Regions from separate parts of the Buttiauxella agrestis genome, predicted to be linked through region 1. Evidence: predicted binding sites of a transcription regulator. Region 1 holds the regulator's gene; each other region holds the start of a gene.
What was found. Region 1 encodes Fur, which represses iron uptake genes when iron is present. Its sites were predicted from a motif close to ATAATAATGAGAACNACTATCAA; they were not measured.
Positions count from the first base shown of each region.

Region 2: efeU (iron uptake transporter permease EfeU) is a predicted target of Fur. The motif match lies at 2,029-2,051, and genes of this name have one in related genera.
Region 3: sufA (Fe-S cluster assembly scaffold SufA) is a predicted target of Fur. The motif match lies at 2,803-2,825, and genes of this name have one in related genera.

Region 1 covers NZ_UIGI01000001.1:3,530,316-3,537,317, forward strand. The annotation lists gene seqA (replication initiation negative regulator SeqA) at 1-381, opposite strand, end outside; gene ybfF (esterase) at 583-1,359, shown strand; gene ybfE (LexA regulated protein) at 1,495-1,776, shown strand; gene fldA (flavodoxin FldA) at 1,928-2,458, shown strand; gene fur (ferric iron uptake transcriptional regulator) at 2,741-3,193, shown strand; gene chiQ (ChiQ/YbfN family lipoprotein) at 3,283-3,615, opposite strand; gene chiP (chitoporin ChiP) at 3,664-5,061, opposite strand; gene glnS (glutamine--tRNA ligase) at 5,534-7,002, opposite strand, start outside.
Region 2 covers NZ_UIGI01000001.1:3,217,302-3,224,303, reverse strand. The annotation lists gene putA (trifunctional transcriptional regulator/proline dehydrogenase/L-glutamate gamma-semialdehyde dehydrogenase) at 1-45, opposite strand, end outside; gene putP (sodium/proline symporter PutP) at 425-1,933, shown strand; gene efeU (iron uptake transporter permease EfeU) at 2,109-2,942, shown strand; gene efeO (iron uptake system protein EfeO) at 2,976-4,100, shown strand; gene efeB (iron uptake transporter deferrochelatase/peroxidase subunit) at 4,119-5,402, shown strand; gene phoH (phosphate starvation-inducible protein PhoH) at 6,028-6,816, shown strand.
Region 3 covers NZ_UIGI01000001.1:2,925,753-2,932,754, reverse strand. The annotation lists gene DY231_RS13940 (response regulator transcription factor) at 1-503, shown strand, start outside; gene DY231_RS13935 (GlcG/HbpS family heme-binding protein) at 605-1,105, shown strand; gene DY231_RS25235 (hypothetical protein) at 1,292-1,453, shown strand; gene DY231_RS13930 (GNAT family N-acetyltransferase) at 1,479-2,000, opposite strand; gene iraP (anti-adapter protein IraP) at 2,084-2,419, opposite strand; gene sufA (Fe-S cluster assembly scaffold SufA) at 2,869-3,237, shown strand; gene sufB (Fe-S cluster assembly protein SufB) at 3,246-4,730, shown strand; gene sufC (Fe-S cluster assembly ATPase SufC) at 4,747-5,493, shown strand; gene sufD (Fe-S cluster assembly protein SufD) at 5,468-6,748, shown strand; gene sufS (cysteine desulfurase SufS) at 6,745-7,002, shown strand, end outside.

The DNA of each region.
Region 1 (7,002 bases):
TTGCTCGTTACCTGCAAAGTAGACACGGGTGCGACCGTGCAGCGACTCGGTCGCTTCACCAAAAGCATGAGCATCTAAGGTATACAAAGTCGAAAGCACCATCATGAAACGGTTAACGGCTTTCTTTTGCTCCGCATATTCATCGGACAGCAGCAATTCACGCACCGCACGAACACGATCGCGTGCTTTGTTTACGGGTTTGGCTTCCGGGGCAGGTGCGGCAGTTGCCGCCGTCTGGCCGGTCGTTGCAGGTGTAGCAGGAGTTTGACCGGCGGTAAATTTCAGCATGCGCCGTAAAATATCGGACGCGCTTTCACCAATGTGCTGCGTGTGGCTGGCAATATAGCGATAGAGCTCGTCATCAACTTCAATTGTTTTCATCTTAATCCAGTGCGATATCTTTTCTGAATACAAGTTGTTGGGATTATAAGGACAAATCCCAACCTCGGGTAGAGCCAAACTTTTGTCACGCCACAAAGTCAGACTAAACTGGAAATTTGCGGCACCGCAGTGGAAAGCCGACTGTGGCAGAATGCCGTTATGATACCCTAACCTCACGAAGTAAAAAAAAAGAACTTTGCCATGAAATTGAATGCTCGCCTGCAAACTGCGCAACAATTGACTAGTAATTCCCCCATCGTCCTTATTCACGGTCTTTTTGGTAGCCTTGATAACCTCGGCGTACTGGCCCGCTCACTGGGGCAGGATCATCCGTTGCTGCAAATTGATCTCCGCAATCATGGGTTATCGCCGCGTAGCGAAGAAATGAACTACTCTGCGATGGCGCAGGATGTTGTCGAAACGCTTGATGAATATGGCATTAAGAAAGCCATTATTATCGGCCATTCCATGGGCGGGAAAGTGGCAATGGCGTTAACCGCCGTCGCCCCAGAACGTATCGATAAATTGGTGCTGATTGATATCGCCCCGGTGGATTATCAAGTGCGCCGCCACGATGAGATTTTCGAAGCGATCAATGCAGTGAGCCGCGCAAACGTGAAAACTCGCCAGCAAGCCGCCGTGATTATGCGCGAGCATCTTAATGAAGAAGGCGTGATTCAGTTTTTGCTGAAATCCTTTTCTGACGGCGAATGGAAATTCAACGTGCCGGTGCTGTGGGAGCAATATGAGAATATTGTCGGATGGAAAAACATCCCTGCCTGGAACGAACCGGCGCTGTTTATTCGCGGGGGAGCATCTCCTTATGTTGACGAATCTCACCGCGAACAGCTGCTTTCGCAGTTCCCACAGGCCCGTGCGCATGTGGTTGCCGGTGCTGGCCACTGGGTTCACGCCGAAAAACCTGATGCTGTTTTGCGCGCAATTCATCGTTTTATCGGTGAATCCGCAGCAAACTGATTAAAAACAAACCGACTGGCCGCAAGTTGCGGCTAACGCGTTGGCGCGCAAGCCATGCTGATGTATGATTGCGCGCTAAATTGCGCCAGAGCACCCCGCTCAGTGCCACCTGAATTCCCTGTCAGTAGTCTAATCATGGCAAAAGAACAAACGGACCGTACTACATTAGATCTGTTCGCGGACGAGCGTCGCCCGGGGCGACCAAAAACAAATCCGCTAACGCGTGATGAGCAATTGCGTATCAACAAACGCAATCAACTCAAGCGCGATAAGGTACGCGGCCTGAAGCGAGTGGAGCTAAAGCTCAATAATGACGCGGTAGATGCTCTCAACCAACTGGCTGAAGCGCGCAATATCAGCCGTAGCGAGCTGATTGAAGAGATACTACTCGCGCAACTGAAGCAGCATCTCAGTTAGTTTTAGTGCTATGTCCTGGTATGCAATGTTGCAGTCTGTGCACACCGGGGCGATAGCAGTTTCCGCACCACGAAGTGTTCTGCTATGATTGCCCTATCTGTGGCCAAATAGCAGCCACCATACCATTAAGTATCAAGAGGTTATTTTACTCATGGCAATCGTAGGCATTTTTTTCGGCAGCGACACTGGTAACACCGAAAATATCGCGAAAATGATTCAAAAACAGCTCGGTAAAGAAGTTGCTGAGGTGCATGACATTGCTAAGAGCAGCAAAGAAGACCTGGAAGGCTTCGATATTCTGCTTCTCGGCATCCCAACGTGGTATTACGGTGAAGCACAATGCGACTGGGATGATTTCTTCCCGACGCTGGAAGAAGTTGATTTCAATGGCAAACTGGTTGCTCTGTTCGGCTGTGGCGACCAGGAAGATTACGCGGAATACTTCTGTGACGCGTTAGGCACTATCCGCGACATCATTGAGCCACGCGGTGCAGCTATCGTCGGCCACTGGCCAACTGCGGGCTACCATTTCGAAGCCTCTAAAGGTCTGGCTGACGACGATCATTTTGTCGGTCTGGCTATCGACGAAGATCGTCAACCAGAACTGACGGCTGAACGCGTTCAGAAATGGGTCAAACAAGTTTCTGACGAGCTGAACCTGGCTGATATCATCAACGCCTGATGCCAGATGTGACGCAACTATTGGGTTGCGTCACATTGATAGATATTATCGATTAAAATAATCGCTACAAATTTTTAACTTTTCAGTTTGTCCCTGTACAATGAACTCCTGATCAAAAAGCTAGCAAGGCAAACAAATCGCGACTCAGCCGCCATTTTTTAGCTTGATTATGCATAATACTTGCGGTTCCCATTTAGAAGTGGCAGTTCTATAATGAGACGCATTCATCTTAACGCTCACCCTGAGTCCGAGCGAATCGTTAAGCAACAGGACAATTTCCGCATGACTGACAATAATACCGCATTAAAGAAGGCCGGCTTGAAAGTCACGCTTCCGCGATTAAAAATCCTTGAAGTGTTGCAAGGGCCGGTGAACCACCACGTCAGTGCGGAAGACCTCTATAAACGTCTGATTGATATGGGCGAAGAGATTGGTCTCGCCACCGTTTATCGTGTACTAAACCAGTTTGATGATGCAGGCATTGTGACTCGTCATAATTTCGAAGGCGGCAAATCCGTGTTCGAACTGACGCAGCAGCATCACCATGACCATCTGATCTGTCTGGATTGCGGCAAGGTTATTGAATTCAGTGATGATTCAATCGAAGCCCGCCAGCGCGAAATCGCATCACGTCATGGCATTCGTCTGACTAACCACAGCCTGTACCTTTACGGTCACTGCGCTGAAGGTGATTGCCGTACTGATGAAAACGCACACGAAATCAGCGAAAGGTAATCCGTATATTCTGCCTTCTGATTCAGAAGCCAGGCATAAAAAAACCGGTGAGGAAGCTCACCGGTTTTTTTATTGCTTACGCGCAGCCATTATTTGTTGTTAGCGCGAATCTCTTGCCAGATTTTGTCGCATTTGGCTTTTACCGCCTGGTCATTACCCGTGCGGGTCGCCTGAATGCAGTTCTGGTAATCCAGGGTACGCACCGTTTCTTTCTTCGCGAAATCCTGATGCTCTTTTTCCTGACCTAAAACATTTAACACACTCTGGCAGGCCTGGATTTTATCCGGGTTGCCTTCTGCGGTGTTAATACAAGCGCTATACGCTTGTTTCAATTTAGTATCTTCCGGAGCCGTTTTAGGTTGTTGCTGCGCACACGCACTCAAACCTAACGCCATCACCGTAATCAGAACTAGCTTTTTCATGTTTGATATCCTTAAGAAAACCGGGCGTGTTTAGCGCCCGGAATCACATCAGAAGATGGTGAATGGTGCGATAACAATAAATTTCACGTCACGCTCATCCTGGAAGATGTTGCCGTAACCACCGCCCCAGCTTGGGATGTCGGAATGGTTGTCGTATTGAGTGAAGTGCAGTTTGAACAGAGTGCCTTTCGCACGACCATCCTGAACGGTGTACAACGCATCAAGGCTGTACGCAGATTCTTTCAGGCGGTTATCCGCATCGTAGTAACCGTCTGTCGTTGGTTTGGAGCTTGGTTTAGCATCCCATGCGTAAACATAAGAAGCACCCACTGCCCAACCCGCAAGATTCCAGTTGCTCAGGTCATACATCGCGCCTGCAAATACCGCTTTTTCACCGTTGGCGTTGAAGTCAGAGCGGTTATCCCACCACACATCAAGACGACCGTTGGAAGAGGCGTAAGTTGGCGTCATACGCTGCAAGAAGTAGCCCTGTTGGCCATCGGCCTTAACCACGGTTCCTTCAAGGCGCAAATCAACCTGGCCGACTCTGTATCCGAGAGTCAATGCCTGCAACCATGCGGTTCCGTCGTACAGATCGTTCACGCTGCCGTCGGAAACTTTGTCACGCGTGCCGTAGAACTGGTAGCTGGTGGTTAACGGGCTGCCCGCGATATCAAATTTGTAGCTCGCCTTGGTGAAATACTGATCAACATAACCTTCAGCCTGACCAAATGCGGCCTCAAGAATCAGGTTATTTTTGAAGTCATATTTCGCACCAAGTGAATGTAAGTAATCGACTTTGGTGTTCTTATCGTTCTGATAGAACTTGTCCATTTCCAGGTGCCACGGAGCTTTATACTCGTTGGTCCACATGTAGGAGAAGCTCAGAGCACCAGAATCGCCATAGTCAAAGTTTGCACCGGCTTCTGCGCCCTGGTAAGTACCTGGCATGAAGCTCCAGTGTGGTGCTAACAGAGTTTGACCGGTTGGCTGAATGTAACCACCACGCGCCCATACCGGGCCGTATTTGAATTTAGCCGCTGCTTTATAAAGGCTGATGCCGCTCTTATCGCCGGAATAATCTTCGTCGTAAGCTTTGTTAGAAGAGGAGAATGCGATTTCATTTGGGTGACCGCTGTTAGCGTTTTCTGCCATTTCGATAGCAGTAAAGGCCGCAATGTCCAGACCAAACATGTCAGCGGCATAACCTGACTGGAAGTCCAGGTTTGCGTTCCAGGTGGAGTGCGCAAGGTTAGTTTCGTATTTACCCGTTGTGACGTCTTTACGGTCACGCTCACGCTGCCAGTAATAAACACCACCGGTCAGTGTTGAATCATCAACAAAACCTGCTGCTGTTGCCTGAGGGATGACTACTAATCCTGAAAGAGCCGTAACACCTGCGATTGCAAGCGCAAGCGCACTACGTTTGCCACTAAACGTACGCATAGAAAATTCCTCTTTGACGAATAAATAATCGCTGGACGTTAAAAGACGTCATATAGCGAAAAAAGTAAAAATGCCTAACGGCTAAAGCGGTTATGAATATTTGCCCGCATTACTGCTTTCTTAAGACTATTTTTCGCGACGCGAATTATCAACGACTTTGTAAGAGTTCATTCCGATATTATGACAGAGAGCACATAATTTATGAGTATTTGTAACAAATAGCGACTCAAGAGTTTTATCTTGATAATTGAAATTATTAACACACAAAACTCTATATGAGAGCGCTCACATAATTAAACAAAGAATTTTAAATGTTCCGATATTGACCGTGAATATTTTGCAGGAAGGAGTGTAAATAACATTAATTCGCAACGCGAATGTGAAGAAATGTTTAACCAGATGATTCTAAAGCGAAAAAAAAACGCCGCGATTTGCGGCGTTTTGTCACATATTGACCATGTAACCTAAGGGTTTATTCGCCCATTTTGGCCCAGGTATCACGTAGCCCGACGGTACGGTTAAATACCAGTTTGTCAGCCGTTGTATAACGGCTATCCAGGCAGAAATAACCTTCGCGCTCAAACTGATACGCTTTGCTGATTTCGGCATTTTTCAGACTTGGCTCGACAAAACCTTGCTTGATGACCAGAGACTCTGGGTTAATTGTTGCCAGGAAATCTTCAGCAGCACCTGGGTTCGCCACGCTGAACAAACGGTCGTAAAGACGGATTTCAACCGGCAATGCATGTTCGGCACTGACCCAATGAATAACACCTTTCACTTTACGGCCATCCGCCGGGTCTTTGCTTAATGTGTCCGGATCGTAGGAGCAATGCAGCACGGTCATGTTCCCTGCTTCATCTTTCTCAACACGATCGGCTTTAATCACATACGCATTACGCAGACGAACTTCTTTGCCCAGCACCAGACGCTTGTACTGTTTGTTGGCTTCTTCACGGAAGTCAGCGCGGTCGATGTAGATTTCACGGCTAAACGGCACCTGACGGCTACCCATCTCTGGTTTGTTAGGATGGTTAGGCATCGTGACCATTTCAACTTCGCCCTGCGGGAAGTTTTCAATGATAACTTTTACCGGATCAAGAACAGCCATCGCACGCGGCGCGTTCTCGTTCAGGTCGTCACGGATACAAGATTCCAGGGCAGCCATTTCAACGGTGTTGTCTTGCTTGGTCACACCAATGCGCTTACAGAATTCACGAATAGATGCAGCGGTGTAACCACGACGACGCAGACCCGAGATGGTCGGCATACGTGGGTCATCCCAACCCTCTACAACCTTCTCAGTCACCAGCAGGTTCAGCTTACGCTTGGACATGATGGAGTATTCGAGATTCAGGCGCGAGAACTCGTACTGACGCGGGTGCGCAGGAATAGTGATGTTATCCAACACCCAGTCGTACAGGCGACGGTTGTCCTGGAATTCCAGCGTACACAGGGAGTGCGTAATGCCTTCCAGCGCATCGGAGATGCAGTGGGTGAAGTCGTACATCGGATAGATGCACCACTTGTTGCCGGTCTGGTGATGGTCGGCAAACTTGATACGGTAAATAACCGGATCGCGCATGACGATGAACGGCGAAGCCATGTCGATTTTCGCGCGCAGGCACGCAGTCCCTTCAGCAAACTCACCGTTACGCATTTTCTCAAACAGCGCGAGGTTTTCTTCAACGGTGCGGTCGCGATATGGGCTGTTTTTGCCAGGAGAGGTCAATGAGCCGCGATATTCACGGATTTGTTCCGGAGTCAGTTCATCGACATACGCCAGACCTTTATTGATCAATTCAACCGCGTAGTTAAACAGCTGGTCGAAATAATCAGAGGAATAACGGATGTTGCCGGACCACTGGAAACCGAGCCATTCAACATCGTGCTTAATGGAATCAACGTATTCGATGTCTTCTTTTACCGGGTTGGTGTCAT
Region 2 (7,002 bases), 310 kb from region 1:
GCGAGTCGATTCGTCGAGCTTAACACCCATGGTAGTGCTGCCCATGCCAATGGCTCCCTTGCCCGTGATTAATCGGGCAGATAGTAAAGGACTGATAAAAGTTACCCGGCAATATCTATCATGTTGCAACTTTGTGCAACCTTGTTAAATGTGAGCTGGATAGCAAGCTGGGAAATAGATCGAATTGTTAAATTAGACCTAAGAAAGCGAGCGGGCTAATTATTTGCAGACAGGGTGAATTTACCGACGCAGTTAACAGTTTAGGAGGGTGCAACCGTGAAAAGCGTGAGCGAGTGCAACCTCCAGGAAAAAGCTATTTTTTGTACGGTGAATTTATTGTGAATAACGTGTTAAAACGCTTGCGAAATGAAATTAATAAAAACCTGTGCTGCGTTCCGGCATGGCAAAAATCTGGAGAACTTGCATGACTATGAGTACACCAATGCTGGTGACTTTCTTTATCTACATCTTCGGCATGATATTGATAGGGTTTATCGCCTGGCGTTCAACCAAAAACTTCGATGACTATATTCTGGGCGGTCGCAGCCTGGGAAGCGTCGTCACCGCATTATCAGCAGGCGCATCCGACATGAGCGGCTGGTTGCTGATGGGCTTGCCCGGCGCCATCTTCCTTTCCGGTATTTCGGAAAGCTGGATTGCCATCGGCCTGACCGTGGGGGCGTACATCAACTGGAAACTGGTTGCAGGCCGTCTGCGTGTTCACACTGAAGTGAATAACAACGCACTGACGCTGCCGGATTATTTCACCGGGCGTTTTGAAGATAAAAGCCGCATCCTGCGCATTATCTCGGCGCTGGTGATTTTGCTGTTCTTCACCATTTATTGTGCGTCTGGCATTGTGGCGGGGGCGCGTCTGTTCGAAAGTACCTTTGGCATGAGCTACGAAACCGCACTGTGGGCGGGTGCTGCGGCCACTATCATTTATACCTTCGTCGGCGGGTTCCTTGCGGTGAGCTGGACTGACACAGTGCAAGCAAGCCTGATGATTTTCGCCCTGATCCTGACTCCAATCATGGTAGTGATTGCCGTCGGCGGGTTTGACGATTCCATGGCGGTTATCAAGCAAAAAAGCATCGAAAACGTCGATATGCTCAAGGGCCTGAACTTCGTGGCGATTATCTCGCTGATGGGCTGGGGTCTGGGCTACTTTGGTCAGCCGCATATTCTGGCGCGTTTCATGGCGGCAGACTCGCATCACACTATCGTGAAAGCGCGTCGCATCAGTATGACCTGGATGGTTTTGTGCCTGGCGGGCGCGTGTGCTGTGGGCTTCTTCGGTATCGCTTACTTCAACAACAACCCGGCGCTTGCGGGTGCGGTGAACCAGAATGGTGAGCGTGTGTTCATTGAACTGGCGCAGCTACTGTTCAACCCGTGGATTGCTGGCATCTTGCTGTCGGCCATTCTGGCGGCGGTAATGTCCACTCTGAGCTGCCAGTTACTGGTGTGTTCAAGTGCAATCACTGAGGACTTGTATAAAGCCTTCTTCCGTAAACACGCCGGGCAGAAAGAGTTGGTGTGGGTAGGGCGTTTCATGGTGTTGGTGGTGGCGCTGATCGCCATCGCGCTGGCGGCAAACCCTGAAAACCGTGTGCTGGGTCTGGTGAGCTATGCCTGGGCAGGCTTTGGTGCCGCATTCGGTCCGGTTGTGCTGCTCTCGGTAATGTGGTCACGCATGACGCGCAATGGCGCACTGGCGGGGATGATCATCGGTGCTGTGACGGTCATCGTCTGGAAACAGTTCGGCTGGTTGGGTCTGTACGAAATCATCCCTGGTTTCGTCTTCGGCAGCATCGGCATTGTGGTGGTTAGCCTGCTGGGTAAAGCGCCAAGTGCCACCATGCAAAAACGCTTTGAACAAGCGGATGAGATTTACCACACCGCACCACCGTCAAAGCTACAGCCTGAGTAACATTTAGGGACTGCATATTCTCTCAAAGGCCGCATTCAGCGGCCTTTTTTACAAGTGTACATAAATAACCAAATTCTCTTCTTGTGTTTATTTTTGTGGTAATGATAATCACAATCGTTCTTCTTTTACTTTTCTTTACGTCTTTTGACCTGAGTTCACAGTTGGGGTGTCAGGAATGTTTGTTCCGTTTCTCATAATGTTACGCGAAGGCCTGGAGGCCGCGCTGATTGTTAGCTTAATTGCGAGCTACCTCAAGCGTACACAACGCGGCCAGTGGATTGGTGTGATGTGGATTGGCGTTGTAGCGGCGGCCGCACTCTGCCTGGGGCTGGGTATCTTCATTAATGAAACCACCGGTGAATTTCCGCAAAAAGAACAGGAGCTGTTCGAAGGTATCGTGGCGGTTATCGCGGTCTTCATTTTGACCTGGATGGTGTTCTGGATGCGCAAAGTGTCGCGCAACGTAAAGGGGCAGTTAGAACAGAAAGTTGACGAAGCCCTGCACAGTAAAGGCAACCACGGCTGGGCGCTGATTTTAATGGTGTTCTTCGCCGTCGCCCGTGAAGGCCTTGAGTCCGTATTCTTCTTGCTGGCAGCGTTTCAGCAGGATGTCGGCATCATGCCGCCGCTTGGCGCAATGCTCGGTTTGGGCACCGCTATCGTGCTTGGCTTCTTGCTTTACTGGGGCGGCATTCGCCTGAATCTGGCCGTGTTCTTTAAATGGACCAGCCTGTTTATTTTGCTGGTGGCAGCAGGGCTTGCGGCAGGGGCGGTTCGTGCGTTCCACGAGGCGGGACTCTGGAACCACTTCCAGGATATTGCTTTTGATCTCAGCAATGTTCTTTCAACGCATTCCCTGACCGGAACGCTGCTCGAAGGTATTTTTGGTTACCAGGAGACGCCGACAGTTAGCGAAGTGGCGATGTACTTTATTTACCTGATTCCGGCGCTGGTGCTGTTCTGCATCCCGCCGCGCATGAGCACTCAGGCAACAAATAACGTTCGTTAGTTACAACATACTAATATTTTATAGGGATTGGCCATGACTACACATTTTCGTCGTAAGGCTTTGCACGCCACGCTTTTCGCGTTCGCTTCTTCTGCTTTCGCAGTACAAGCCGCTGATGTTCCTCAGGTAAAAGTGACTGTCACCGATAAACAGTGCGAACCGATGAACATTACGGTTAATGCCGGTAAAACTCAGTTCATCATTCAGAACAACAGCCAGAAAGCGCTGGAGTGGGAAATCCTGAAAGGTGTGATGGTGGTTGAAGAGCGCGAAAACATCGCCCCTGGTTTCTCGCAGAAAATGACCGCTAACCTGCAAGCGGGCGAATATGACATGACCTGCGGTTTGTTAAGCAACCCGAAAGGCAAACTTATTGTTAAAGCAGCAGGGGAGCAGGCAGCGCCGAAGAACGATCTGATGGCACTGGCTGGCCCAATTACCGAATACAAAGCGTATGTCACCGCACAAGTTGCCGAGCTGGTGAAAGGTACCAAAGCGTTTACTGACGCAGTAAAAGCGGGAGATGTCGAAAAAGCCAAATCCTTGTATGCCCCAACGCGCCAGTACTACGAGCGTATTGAGCCGATTGCAGAACTGTTCTCTGACCTCGACGGCAGCATTGATGCCCGTGAAGATGATTACGAGCAGAAAGCCAATGATCCAAAATTCACCGGTTTCCACCGTCTTGAAAAAGCGCTGTTTGCGGATAACACCACCAAAGGCATGGAAAAATATGCCGAGCAACTGAATACCGACGTGCTGGATTTGCAGACGCGCATCTCCGAACTCGCATTCCCGCCGAGCAAAGTGGTGGGTGGCGCGGCTGGCCTGATTGAAGAAGTTGCGGCGAGCAAAATCAGCGGTGAAGAAGACCGTTACAGCCACACCGATCTGTGGGACTTCCAGGCAAACGTCGATGGCGCACAGAAAATCGTTAATCTTCTGCGTCCGTTGCTGACCAAAGATAACGCGCCATTGCTGGCGAAAGTGGATGCTAACTTCAAGAAAGTGGACACCATTCTGGCAAAATATCGCACCAAAGATGGCTTCGAGACTTACGACAAACTGACAGATGCTGACCGCAATGCTCTGAAAGGACCGGTAACGGCGCTGGCGGAAGACCTGTCTCAACTGCGCGGCGTTCTGGGTCTGGACTAAGTTTCGGGATAAAGTTTTATGGAAGATAAAAACAAAAACGGCGGGCATATTCCGGCTCGCCGTCGGTTGCTGAAAGGTTTGGGCGCGCTCGGTGGCGCCCTCGCCGTTGCGGGCGGTTGCCCGGTGGCGCACGCTGCAAAACAAGAAACATCGCCAGGCACTTTGCCGCCAGACGCTCGCATGGAAAAACAGCCGTTTTACGGTGTTCATCAGGCGGGCGTGTTAACACCTCAACAAGCGGCCATGATGCTGGTGGCGTTTGATGTGTTAGCCAGTGATAAAGCCGATCTTGAGCGCTTATTCAAATTGCTGACGGCGCGGTTTGATTTCCTCACCACCGGAGGTCCGGCACCGGATACGCCCAATCCGCGCATGCCACCGATGGACTCCGGGATTCTGGGGGCGGAAATTTACCCTGATAACCTGACGATTACGTTGGCGACAGGCACTTCGCTGTTTGACGAGCGCTTCGGTTTGCAGGGGCAAAAGCCCGCAAAACTGCAAAAAATGGAACGCTTCGCTAACGACTCGCTGGATGCCAGCCTGTGCCACGGTGATTTGCTGCTCCAGATTTGTGCCAATACTGCCGACACAGTGATTCATGCGTTGCGTGACATCATCAAACACACGCCAGATTTGCTTAGCGTGCGCTGGAAGCGGGAAGGGTTTATCTCTAACCACGCGGCGCGTTCGCGCGGCAAAGAGACGCCTATCAACCTGTTGGGCTTTAAAGACGGTACGGCGAACCCAAACAGCGAAGATAAACCGCTGATGGATGAAGTGGTTTGGGTGACGGAAAATCAACAAGAACCCGCATGGACTGTGGGCGGCAGCTATCAGGCCGTGCGCATTATCCAGTTCCATGTTGAGTCCTGGGACCGGACGCCACTCAAAGAGCAACAGACGATTTTTGGTCGCGATAAACACTCTGGCGCGCCGCTAGGTATGAAGAATGAGCACGATGAGCCTGATTATACTGCCGACCCTGACGGCAATGTGATTGCGCTGGATGCCCATATTCGCCTGGCGAACCCGCGTACTAAAGAGACGCAATCCAATCTGATGATGCGCCGGGGCTATAGCTATTCGCTGGGTGTTTCCAAATCCGGGCAACTGGATATGGGGCTGTTGTTTGTGTGCTTCCAGCATGATCTTGAGAAAGGTTTCCTGGCGGTGCAGCAACGGTTAAACGGCGAGGCGCTGGAGGAGTATGTGAAGCCCATTGGCGGCGGGTATTTCTTCGTGATGCCAGGCGTTAAGGATAAGCAGCACTATTTAGGGCAGGGGCTGATTGAGGCCTGATCTGTCGTTTGGCAACTACCCTCATCCTAACCTTCTCCCTGAGGGCGAAGGGGCTGTCCGGATTTCGCCCTCTCCTGGGGGAGAGGGCCGGGGTGAGGGCAATCCTTCCCCTGCTAATTTTTCATTTGCTAACAATTTGCCTGCCTGGTATTCATTCAATTTCTCTATTACTAGTCCTTTGATATAAAAGTGTAATATTTTTATGTCATAAACTGGGTGAGCGCGTGACGGAACGCGAATGTTGAATTAAAGTAAAATAAGTGTTGCATTTAAGATAAAATTTGATGTACTTAAAGCACGAGCGGTAGTTCCCGGCTGTGAATTTAAATCACATTGGAGATCGCGAATGGTAGGGTCCTGTACCGGACGATTGAACAAACTTCTTACCCGCACTATCCAGCGCGGAGGTGTCTCCTCCGGCTTCGCTATCTTCACCGCTAAAAAACCTAATCCTTTAACAACTCAATGTATTAACGATGCGCTAAGCGGCGTAAATCGTCTAACTGGTGCATCCTCTCAACCGGCAGTTCCTGGCTTAAAAGGAAGCCAAACCTCATCCGTTAGTGAACATAATCGCGCCCTTTGTCGTGACGCGGGAAATGAAACCAACTGTAAGGTGCCATCCATGGGAAGACAGAAAGCAGTGATCAAAGCTCGTCGTGAAGCAAAACGTGTGCTGAGACGGGATTCGCGTAGCCACAAGCAACGCGAAGAGGAATCGGTCACATCGCTTGTGCAGATGAGCGGCGTTGAATCTATCGGCATGGCCAGGGATTGCCGTGATAATTCACCAATAGCGGCGCGAAATGAGGCTCAAGAGCACTATCTTAATGCCATCGAGAAAAAGCAGCTGATCTTTGCCACGGGCGAAGCCGGTTGCGGCAAGACATATATCAGTGCGGCGAAAGCCGCTGAGGCCCTGATACATAAGGATGTCGACAGGATAATTGTTACCCGCCCGGTCCTGCAAGCTGACGAAGATCTCGGCTTCTTACCCGGGGATATTTCGGAAAAATTCGCCCCTTATTTCCGCCCGGTGTATGACATCCTGGTGCGACGTTTAGGGTCGTCTTTCATGCAGTATTGTCTGCGTCCCGAAATCGGCAAAGTAGAAATTGCGCCGTTCGCCTATATGCGCGGACGTACCTTCGAAAATGCGGTGGTTATTCTTGATGAGGCGCAGAACGTCACCGCAGCGCAAATGAAAATGTTCTTAACGCGCCTTGGGGAAAACGTGACGGTGATCGTCAATGGTGATATCACGCAATGTGATTTGCCACGCGGTGTTCAGTCCGGTCTGAGCGACGCTCTGCAACGTTTTGAAGAAGATGAAATGGTTGGTGTAATTCGTTTTGGCAAGCAAGATTGTGTGCGCTCAGCCCTTTGCCAGCGCACGTTGAATGCCTACGACTGATTTCTGGTGTCACTGAATTGTAAAGCCCAAACACTGTTTGGGCTTTTTTCTTTGCGCGAATTATTTACCCAAAATGTGAAGGGTATCAAAACGGATGGTCAAGGAGAGACAATTTTAAGTCCTGCGTTATTATTCCCCGCCAGATTGTTGCCGTATACTTCTTTCAACCAGAAACAATCAGAACTT
Region 3 (7,002 bases), 600 kb from region 1:
TTCTGGCGTCTCAGCCTGAGTTGCAGAATCTGAACGGGTGTTTGCTTTTGGATATTCGTATGCCCGGTAAATCTGGCATTACGTTGCTTGAAAGCTGGAAGCAAAGGGGAAGTACCTTGCCGATTATCATGATGACCGGCCATGGCAGTATCGATCTTTGCCGTCGAGCGTTTAAAAACGGGGCTTTTGAGTTTCTCACCAAACCTATTGATGCGGATTTGTTGATTGAAACGGTAGGGGCGGCATTTGAGCAGCAGAAATTGATCCAGCAACAACGTGAAAGCCAGGCTGATTTACAGGCGAAACTGGCCACGCTTTCTGCCCGTGAACAAGAAGTGATGGCGCTAATCATGCAGGGCAAATCGAATAAAGAAATGGCGCGTGATCTTTCGTTATCACCAAGAACCGTTGAAGCGCATCGCGCCAGTATATTTGCCCGGCTGGAAATCAATTCACTGGCGAAGCTGATTAAAGTTTACGGCGGTTTAAAAGGAACTACGTAAAATTACCTGGTTTGCCAGGTATTCACCCGAATGGTTTCGATTTGCGCAGTTGGTTACCTTAACTCTTGTCAATTAATCACTCCGAGTTGAGGGAATAAACCATGAAAAAATCCATCCTGTTAGCGGCCGCTCTGTTCAGTACCATGGCTGCAATGCCTGCATTTGCCAGTAATGTTCTGACTGAAAAGAATCTCTCTCTCGAGTTTGCTGACAAACTTGCCCAAAGCGCCATCCAGGCTTGTAGCGCCAAAAACTACAACGTGGCGGTGACAATTGTTGACCGCGCGGGCGTGGTGAAAGTGGTTAAACGCATGGATAACGCAGGCCCGCATACCGTTGAAGCCAGCCGCATGAAAGCGTATACCGCGCTGACCACAAAAAATACCACTGGCGATGTGATGAAAAGTGCTCAGGATAACGCCGATGCGAAGAATATGCGCGATATTCCAGGCTTCTTATTATTGGGCGGCGGAGTTCCTGTGAAAGTTGATAACCAGACCATCGGAGCGATTGGTATTGGCGGCGCACCAGGCGGGCATCTGGACCAGCAATGTGCGGCTGACGCACTTGAGGCTAATAAGGCTGCCCTCAACGCTTCTTGATAATGAATTGCGTGGCGTTGCATTGCATGTGCATTTTAGCGTGTAACGTCATGCGCAAAACAGTTGTGCTTCTTATTCCCTTTTGCTCATGTTTAAATTTTTTGTCAAAATAACGTATTCAGCGTCAAATACTTTGCGTATTACACGGACGTTTTTTATACATGGACAGGAAATAAGGGAGTTAAAATGAAGTATATGTTTGCGCTTATGTTGAGCCTGACACTATCCGGGTGTACAGCAAGTGATTGGATAGATGCTGCTGGTGGAATAATGCAGGCTACTGATAAAAATGAAAAAGATGCAAGGAATAAGCGTATAAAAGCGGCTAACAAAGCTGCCGGTTATTAATATTTGGAAAAATGGGAATAGTGGATTACTTTTCCCATAAACGCTTGAGCTTGAAGCACTCCGCTCCTTTATATAAACACTCATCATAAATACGGTAACCGATATGTTCAGCTACGCGAATCGAGGCCGGATGATGCTTCACAATCAGGCAGAAAGTTTTGGTCGGAGAAAACGAATCACCATACCACTGGTGTGCCGCATTGGCAGCTTCTGTTGCAATTCCCCGGTTCTGGGTCGCAGGTGAAATGACCCATGAAGCCTCAGCGCAGTTATCAAATTCTTCATCAATACCACGATGAAAATTAGCCAACCCCGTTTCCCCTAAAAAAGCACCATCAGATCTTTGGAAGATAGAAAATATCCCGAATCCAAACGTGGACCAGTGTCCTATGTTTCTCAACATCCGGTTCCATCCCTCTTCCGGGGTAAACCCTGGAGAGTTCGTCACGTGGAAAATTTTAGGATCAGCATACATCAGATACCACAAATCAAAATCCATGATGGTCTGCGGACGCAAAATTAACCTTTCGGTTGCAATGGTTATCATCAAGTTATCTTTTGTGCGTTTTACCGGATTGCAATTTATCAGAAAGGCAAGGACATGCCTCGCCTTACCACCCTAATATAAACTCAGTCAGTCGCTGTTTCTCCGGGTATGCTCTTCAAAGCATCAAGATCAATCTCAGCATCGTTTGTTTCCATGAGTTGCGTTAACAAAATAAGATTGTTGAATTCATTTAAAAGTATCTCAGCGTCAGTCTTCAGAGGAGTGTCAGCCGTATCTAAAGCGGCATTGATTGCTTTTCGGACGTTTTCAAGCATCTCATTCATACCGCCATTTTTACCAATGGTCAGTAACAATGCTCCTATCAGCAAAGACTGAGCTTCGACTTTTGCCGCCAGTTGCTTGGCTTCGGCATCCATTTTAGAAATTTTTGCTATCACACCCAGTATTAAGTTTTTCATAAAAGCCTCATTTCTAGCCAGATAACCCCTAAACATAATCAGGGTGAGATGTATTTGATGAAAATGAAAATAGCCTAAGTTGTGATTGCGCACCACTCCCCCTAATGAACATGCAACACCCGCCTGGTATTGCGAACGCTCATCTATGCATTGACGATGAAGAACATCGTGCTCACTGGAACCACCAATCACTTAAATCGGTATTCTCTATACATCTTTTACTTTCTATCACCTAAGCTTTCCCGTAGCAGTCAAATCCTCCTGATTTCAGAGGCTTAAATAGCTCTTTTCACCACCTGCAAGAGTTTCAGCAGGGTCTATCCTTAATTAATACGCCTAAAAATACAGCATTTCATGAATACCCCTGTTATCAGGATGTTGTATTGATAATTGTTATCATTAACATAGGGTATTGGCCTTTGGGCGGCAAAACATAAAAGAGGTGAATTATGGATGTGCAAACCGGTAGCTTCGATCCCACCGACTTCGCCTGGAAGGGGCTAACGCTCACGCCTGATGCGTGCTCACATATTCGCAAACTGGCGAGTCAACAGCCGGGGTTTTTGGGCGTGCGTCTGGGTATCAAACAAACTGGATGCGCGGGCTTTGGCTACGTGCTGGACACCGTAAAAGAGCCTAACCCTGACGACCTACTTTTTGAGACGGACGGCGCAAAGCTGTGGGTTCCGCTTTCAGCTATGCCGTTTATCGACGGAACGGAAGTCGATTATGTGCATGAAGGATTAAACGAAATATTCAAATTTAACAACCCGAAAGCACAACACGAATGTGGTTGTGGTGAAAGCTTTGGGGTGTAGGCGGGATTATGTCACGTAACACTGAAACGTCTGAAGAAGTGCAAACCTGGGCGGGCAGCCATTCCTATAAAGAAGGCTTTTTCACCCAGTTGAAAACCGACGAAATGGCGCACGGCATCAACGAAGATGTGGTGCGGGCGATTTCTGCGCGGCGTAATGAGCCCGAGTGGATGCTGGAATTTCGCCTGAGTGCATATCGTGCCTGGCTCGAAATGGAAGAGCCGCACTGGCTGAAAGCCAACTACGAAAAGCTGAATTATCAGGATTACAGCTATTACTCTGCGCCGTCGTGCGGCAGTTGTGACGATAACTGCGAGTCGCAACCGGGTGCGGTTCAGCAACCCGGCAGCAATGCGTATTTGACGGGCGAAGTGGAAGAGGCGTTTAAACAGCTCGGTGTCCCGGTGCATGAAGGCTCGAATATCGCCATGGATGCAATTTTTGACTCCGTTTCTGTGGCGACCACTTACCGTGAAAAACTCTCCGAACAGGGCATTATTTTCTGCTCCTTTGGCGAAGCGATTCATGAGTTCCCTGAACTGGTGCAAAAATATCTCGGCACTGTCGTTCCCAGCAATGACAACTTCTTTGCCGCGTTGAATGCGGCAGTGGCCTCCGACGGTACATTCATTTACGTGCCGAAAGGCGTGCGTTGCCCAATGGAGCTTTCAACTTACTTCCGCATCAATGCCGAAAAAACCGGCCAGTTCGAACGCACTATTTTAGTCGCCGACGAGGGAAGTTATGTCAGTTATATCGAAGGGTGCTCGGCTCCCGTGCGCGACAGCTACCAGCTTCACGCAGCGGTAGTGGAAGTCATCATCCATAAAGATGCTGAAGTGAAATACTCGACCGTACAGAACTGGTTCCCTGGCGACGGCAACACCGGCGGCATTCTTAACTTCGTGACCAAGCGTGCGTTGTGCGAAGGGGCGAACAGCAAGATGTCCTGGACGCAGTCTGAAACGGGTTCAGCAATCACCTGGAAATACCCGAGCGTGATCCTGCGCGGCGATAACTCCATTGGCGAATTCTTCTCGGTGGCGCTGACGGCAGGGCATCAGCAAGCTGACACCGGCACCAAAATGATCCACATCGGCAAAAACACCAAATCGACCATTATCTCGAAAGGGATCTCTGCCGGGCATAGCCAGAACAGCTACCGGGGACTGGTGAAAATCATGCCTACGGCGACCAACGCCCGTAACTTCACCCAGTGCGATTCGATGCTTATCGGCCCGGACAGCGGTGCGCACACTTTCCCGTATGTTGAGTGCCGCAATAATACTGCTCAGCTTGAGCACGAAGCGACGACATCGCGCATCGGTGAAGACCAGTTGTTCTATTGCCTGCAACGCGGGATAGCCCAGGACGATGCGATTTCAATGATCGTCAACGGCTTCTGTAAAGACGTGTTCTCGGAATTACCGCTGGAGTTCGCAGTGGAAGCACAAAAACTATTAGCGATTAGCCTCGAACACAGTGTCGGATAAGAATTAAGGGAAAATTATGCTGAGCATTAAAGATTTACAGGTAAGCGTTGAGGACAAAGAGATCCTGCGCGGCTTAAGCCTTGAAGTAAAACCGGGTGAAGTGCATGCCATCATGGGACCGAACGGCTCCGGGAAAAGCACGCTTTCCGCAACGCTTGCCGGGCGTGAAGATTACGAAGTCACCGGCGGGCAGGTGCATTTCAAAGGCAAAGATTTACTGGAATTATCGCCGGAAGACCGTGCGGGCGAAGGCATCTTCATGGCATTTCAGTATCCGGTAGAAATTCCCGGCGTCAGCAACCAATTCTTCCTGCAAACCGCGTTGAATGCGGTGCGCGAATATCGGGGCAAAGAAGAACTCGACCGCTTTGATTTCCAGGATTTGATGGAAGAGAAAATCAAATTACTGAAAATGCCGGAAGATTTACTGACGCGTTCAGTGAACGTTGGCTTCTCTGGTGGTGAGAAAAAACGTAATGACATTCTGCAAATGGCGGTGCTGGAACCTGAACTTTGTATTCTCGATGAAACCGACTCAGGGCTGGATATTGATGCGCTGAAAATTGTCGCAGAAGGGGTCAATTCCCTGCGTGATGGCAACCGTTCATTCATTATCGTCACGCACTACCAGCGTATCCTTGACTATATCAAACCTGATTTTGTTCATGTGCTCTATCAGGGCCGAATCGTGAAATCGGGTGATTTCAGTCTGGTGAAACAACTGGAGGAGCAGGGTTATGGCTGGCTTACCGAACAGCAGTAACGGCAATGCCCTGCAACAATGGCATCATTTGTTTGAAACGCAGGGTGATAAACGCAGCAAAGAAGCTCAGGAACATATGCAGCAAATGCTGCGCCTGGGGCTGCCGACGCGCAAACATGAAAACTGGAAATACACGCCCCTGGAAGGGTTGCTGAATAATCAGTTTGTTCTGCCTGTGCAGGAATCGTTGAGCGAAGTTCAGCGCGATAAACTGGCATTGCCGGTAGACGCATGGCGGCTGGTGTTTGTTGATGGGCGATTCAGCCGTGAACTGAGCGACGATATAACCCATAGCGGTTTTGATGTGACCGTCGATGAACAACGGGATTCGCTGCCCGCCGCAGTGCAGGGCGAAGTATTCCTGCATCTTACCGAGAGTCTCGCCGAAACGGTGACGCATATTCGCGTAGCGCGTAATCACAGTCCGGCAAGAGCGTTGCTGCTAATGCACGTCAGCCGGGGGAGTGCGCAGGGTGAGATGAATACGGCACATTATCGCCACCATTTGTCTCTGGGCGAAGGCGCAAACGCGACGGTTATTGAGCACTACGTGAGTTTTGACGAGCATGCGCATTTTACGGGTGCCCGCTTTACCGCAGAAATCGGCGCAAACAGCCAGTTGCACCATGACAAAATGGCGTTTGAAAATGCGCAGAGCTATCACTTTGCGCATAACGATTTAGTGGTCGGCCAGGATGCGACGGTTGAGAGTAATAGCTTCCTGCTGGGGGCGGCGGTGTTGCGCCACAACACCAGTACGCAACTTAACGGCGAGAACACGCAACTACACATGAACAGCCTGGCGTTGCCGATAAATAACGAAGTGTGCGACACGCGAACCTGGCTTGAGCACAACAAGGGTTATTGCAACAGCCGTCAGCTGCACAAAACTATCGTGCGTGATAAAGGTCGTGCGGTGTTCAACGGCATGATTAAAGTGGCTCAACATGCCATTAAAACCGACGGACAGATGACCAACAATAACCTGTTGCTCGGGCGTCTGGCGGAAGTGGACACCAAACCACAGCTGGAAATTTATGCCGATGACGTGAAATGTAGTCACGGTGCGACGATCGGGCGTATCGACGACGAACAGATGTTCTATCTACGTTCGCGCGGCATTAAAGAAGAGGCCGCCCGACAGATGATTATTTATGCCTTTGCCGCAGAGCTTACGGAAAGTATTCGCGACGAAGCATTAAAACAGCAGGTTCTGGCACGGATCGGCCAGCGCTTTGCGGGAGGCGATGCATGAGTTTTTCCATCGAACGGGTGCGGGCTGATTTCCCCATTCTGAGCCGCGAAGTCAACGGCCAGCCGCTGGCCTATTTAGACAGCGCGGCCAGTGCGCAAAAGCCGCAGGCGGTTATCGACGCTGAACTGGACTTTTACAGCCACGGTTACGCGGCGGTACATCGCGGGATCCACACGCTGAGCGCGGAAGCGACGCAGCTCATGGAAAACGTGCGCAATCAGGTTTCGCGCTTCATTAATGCGCGATCTCCTGAA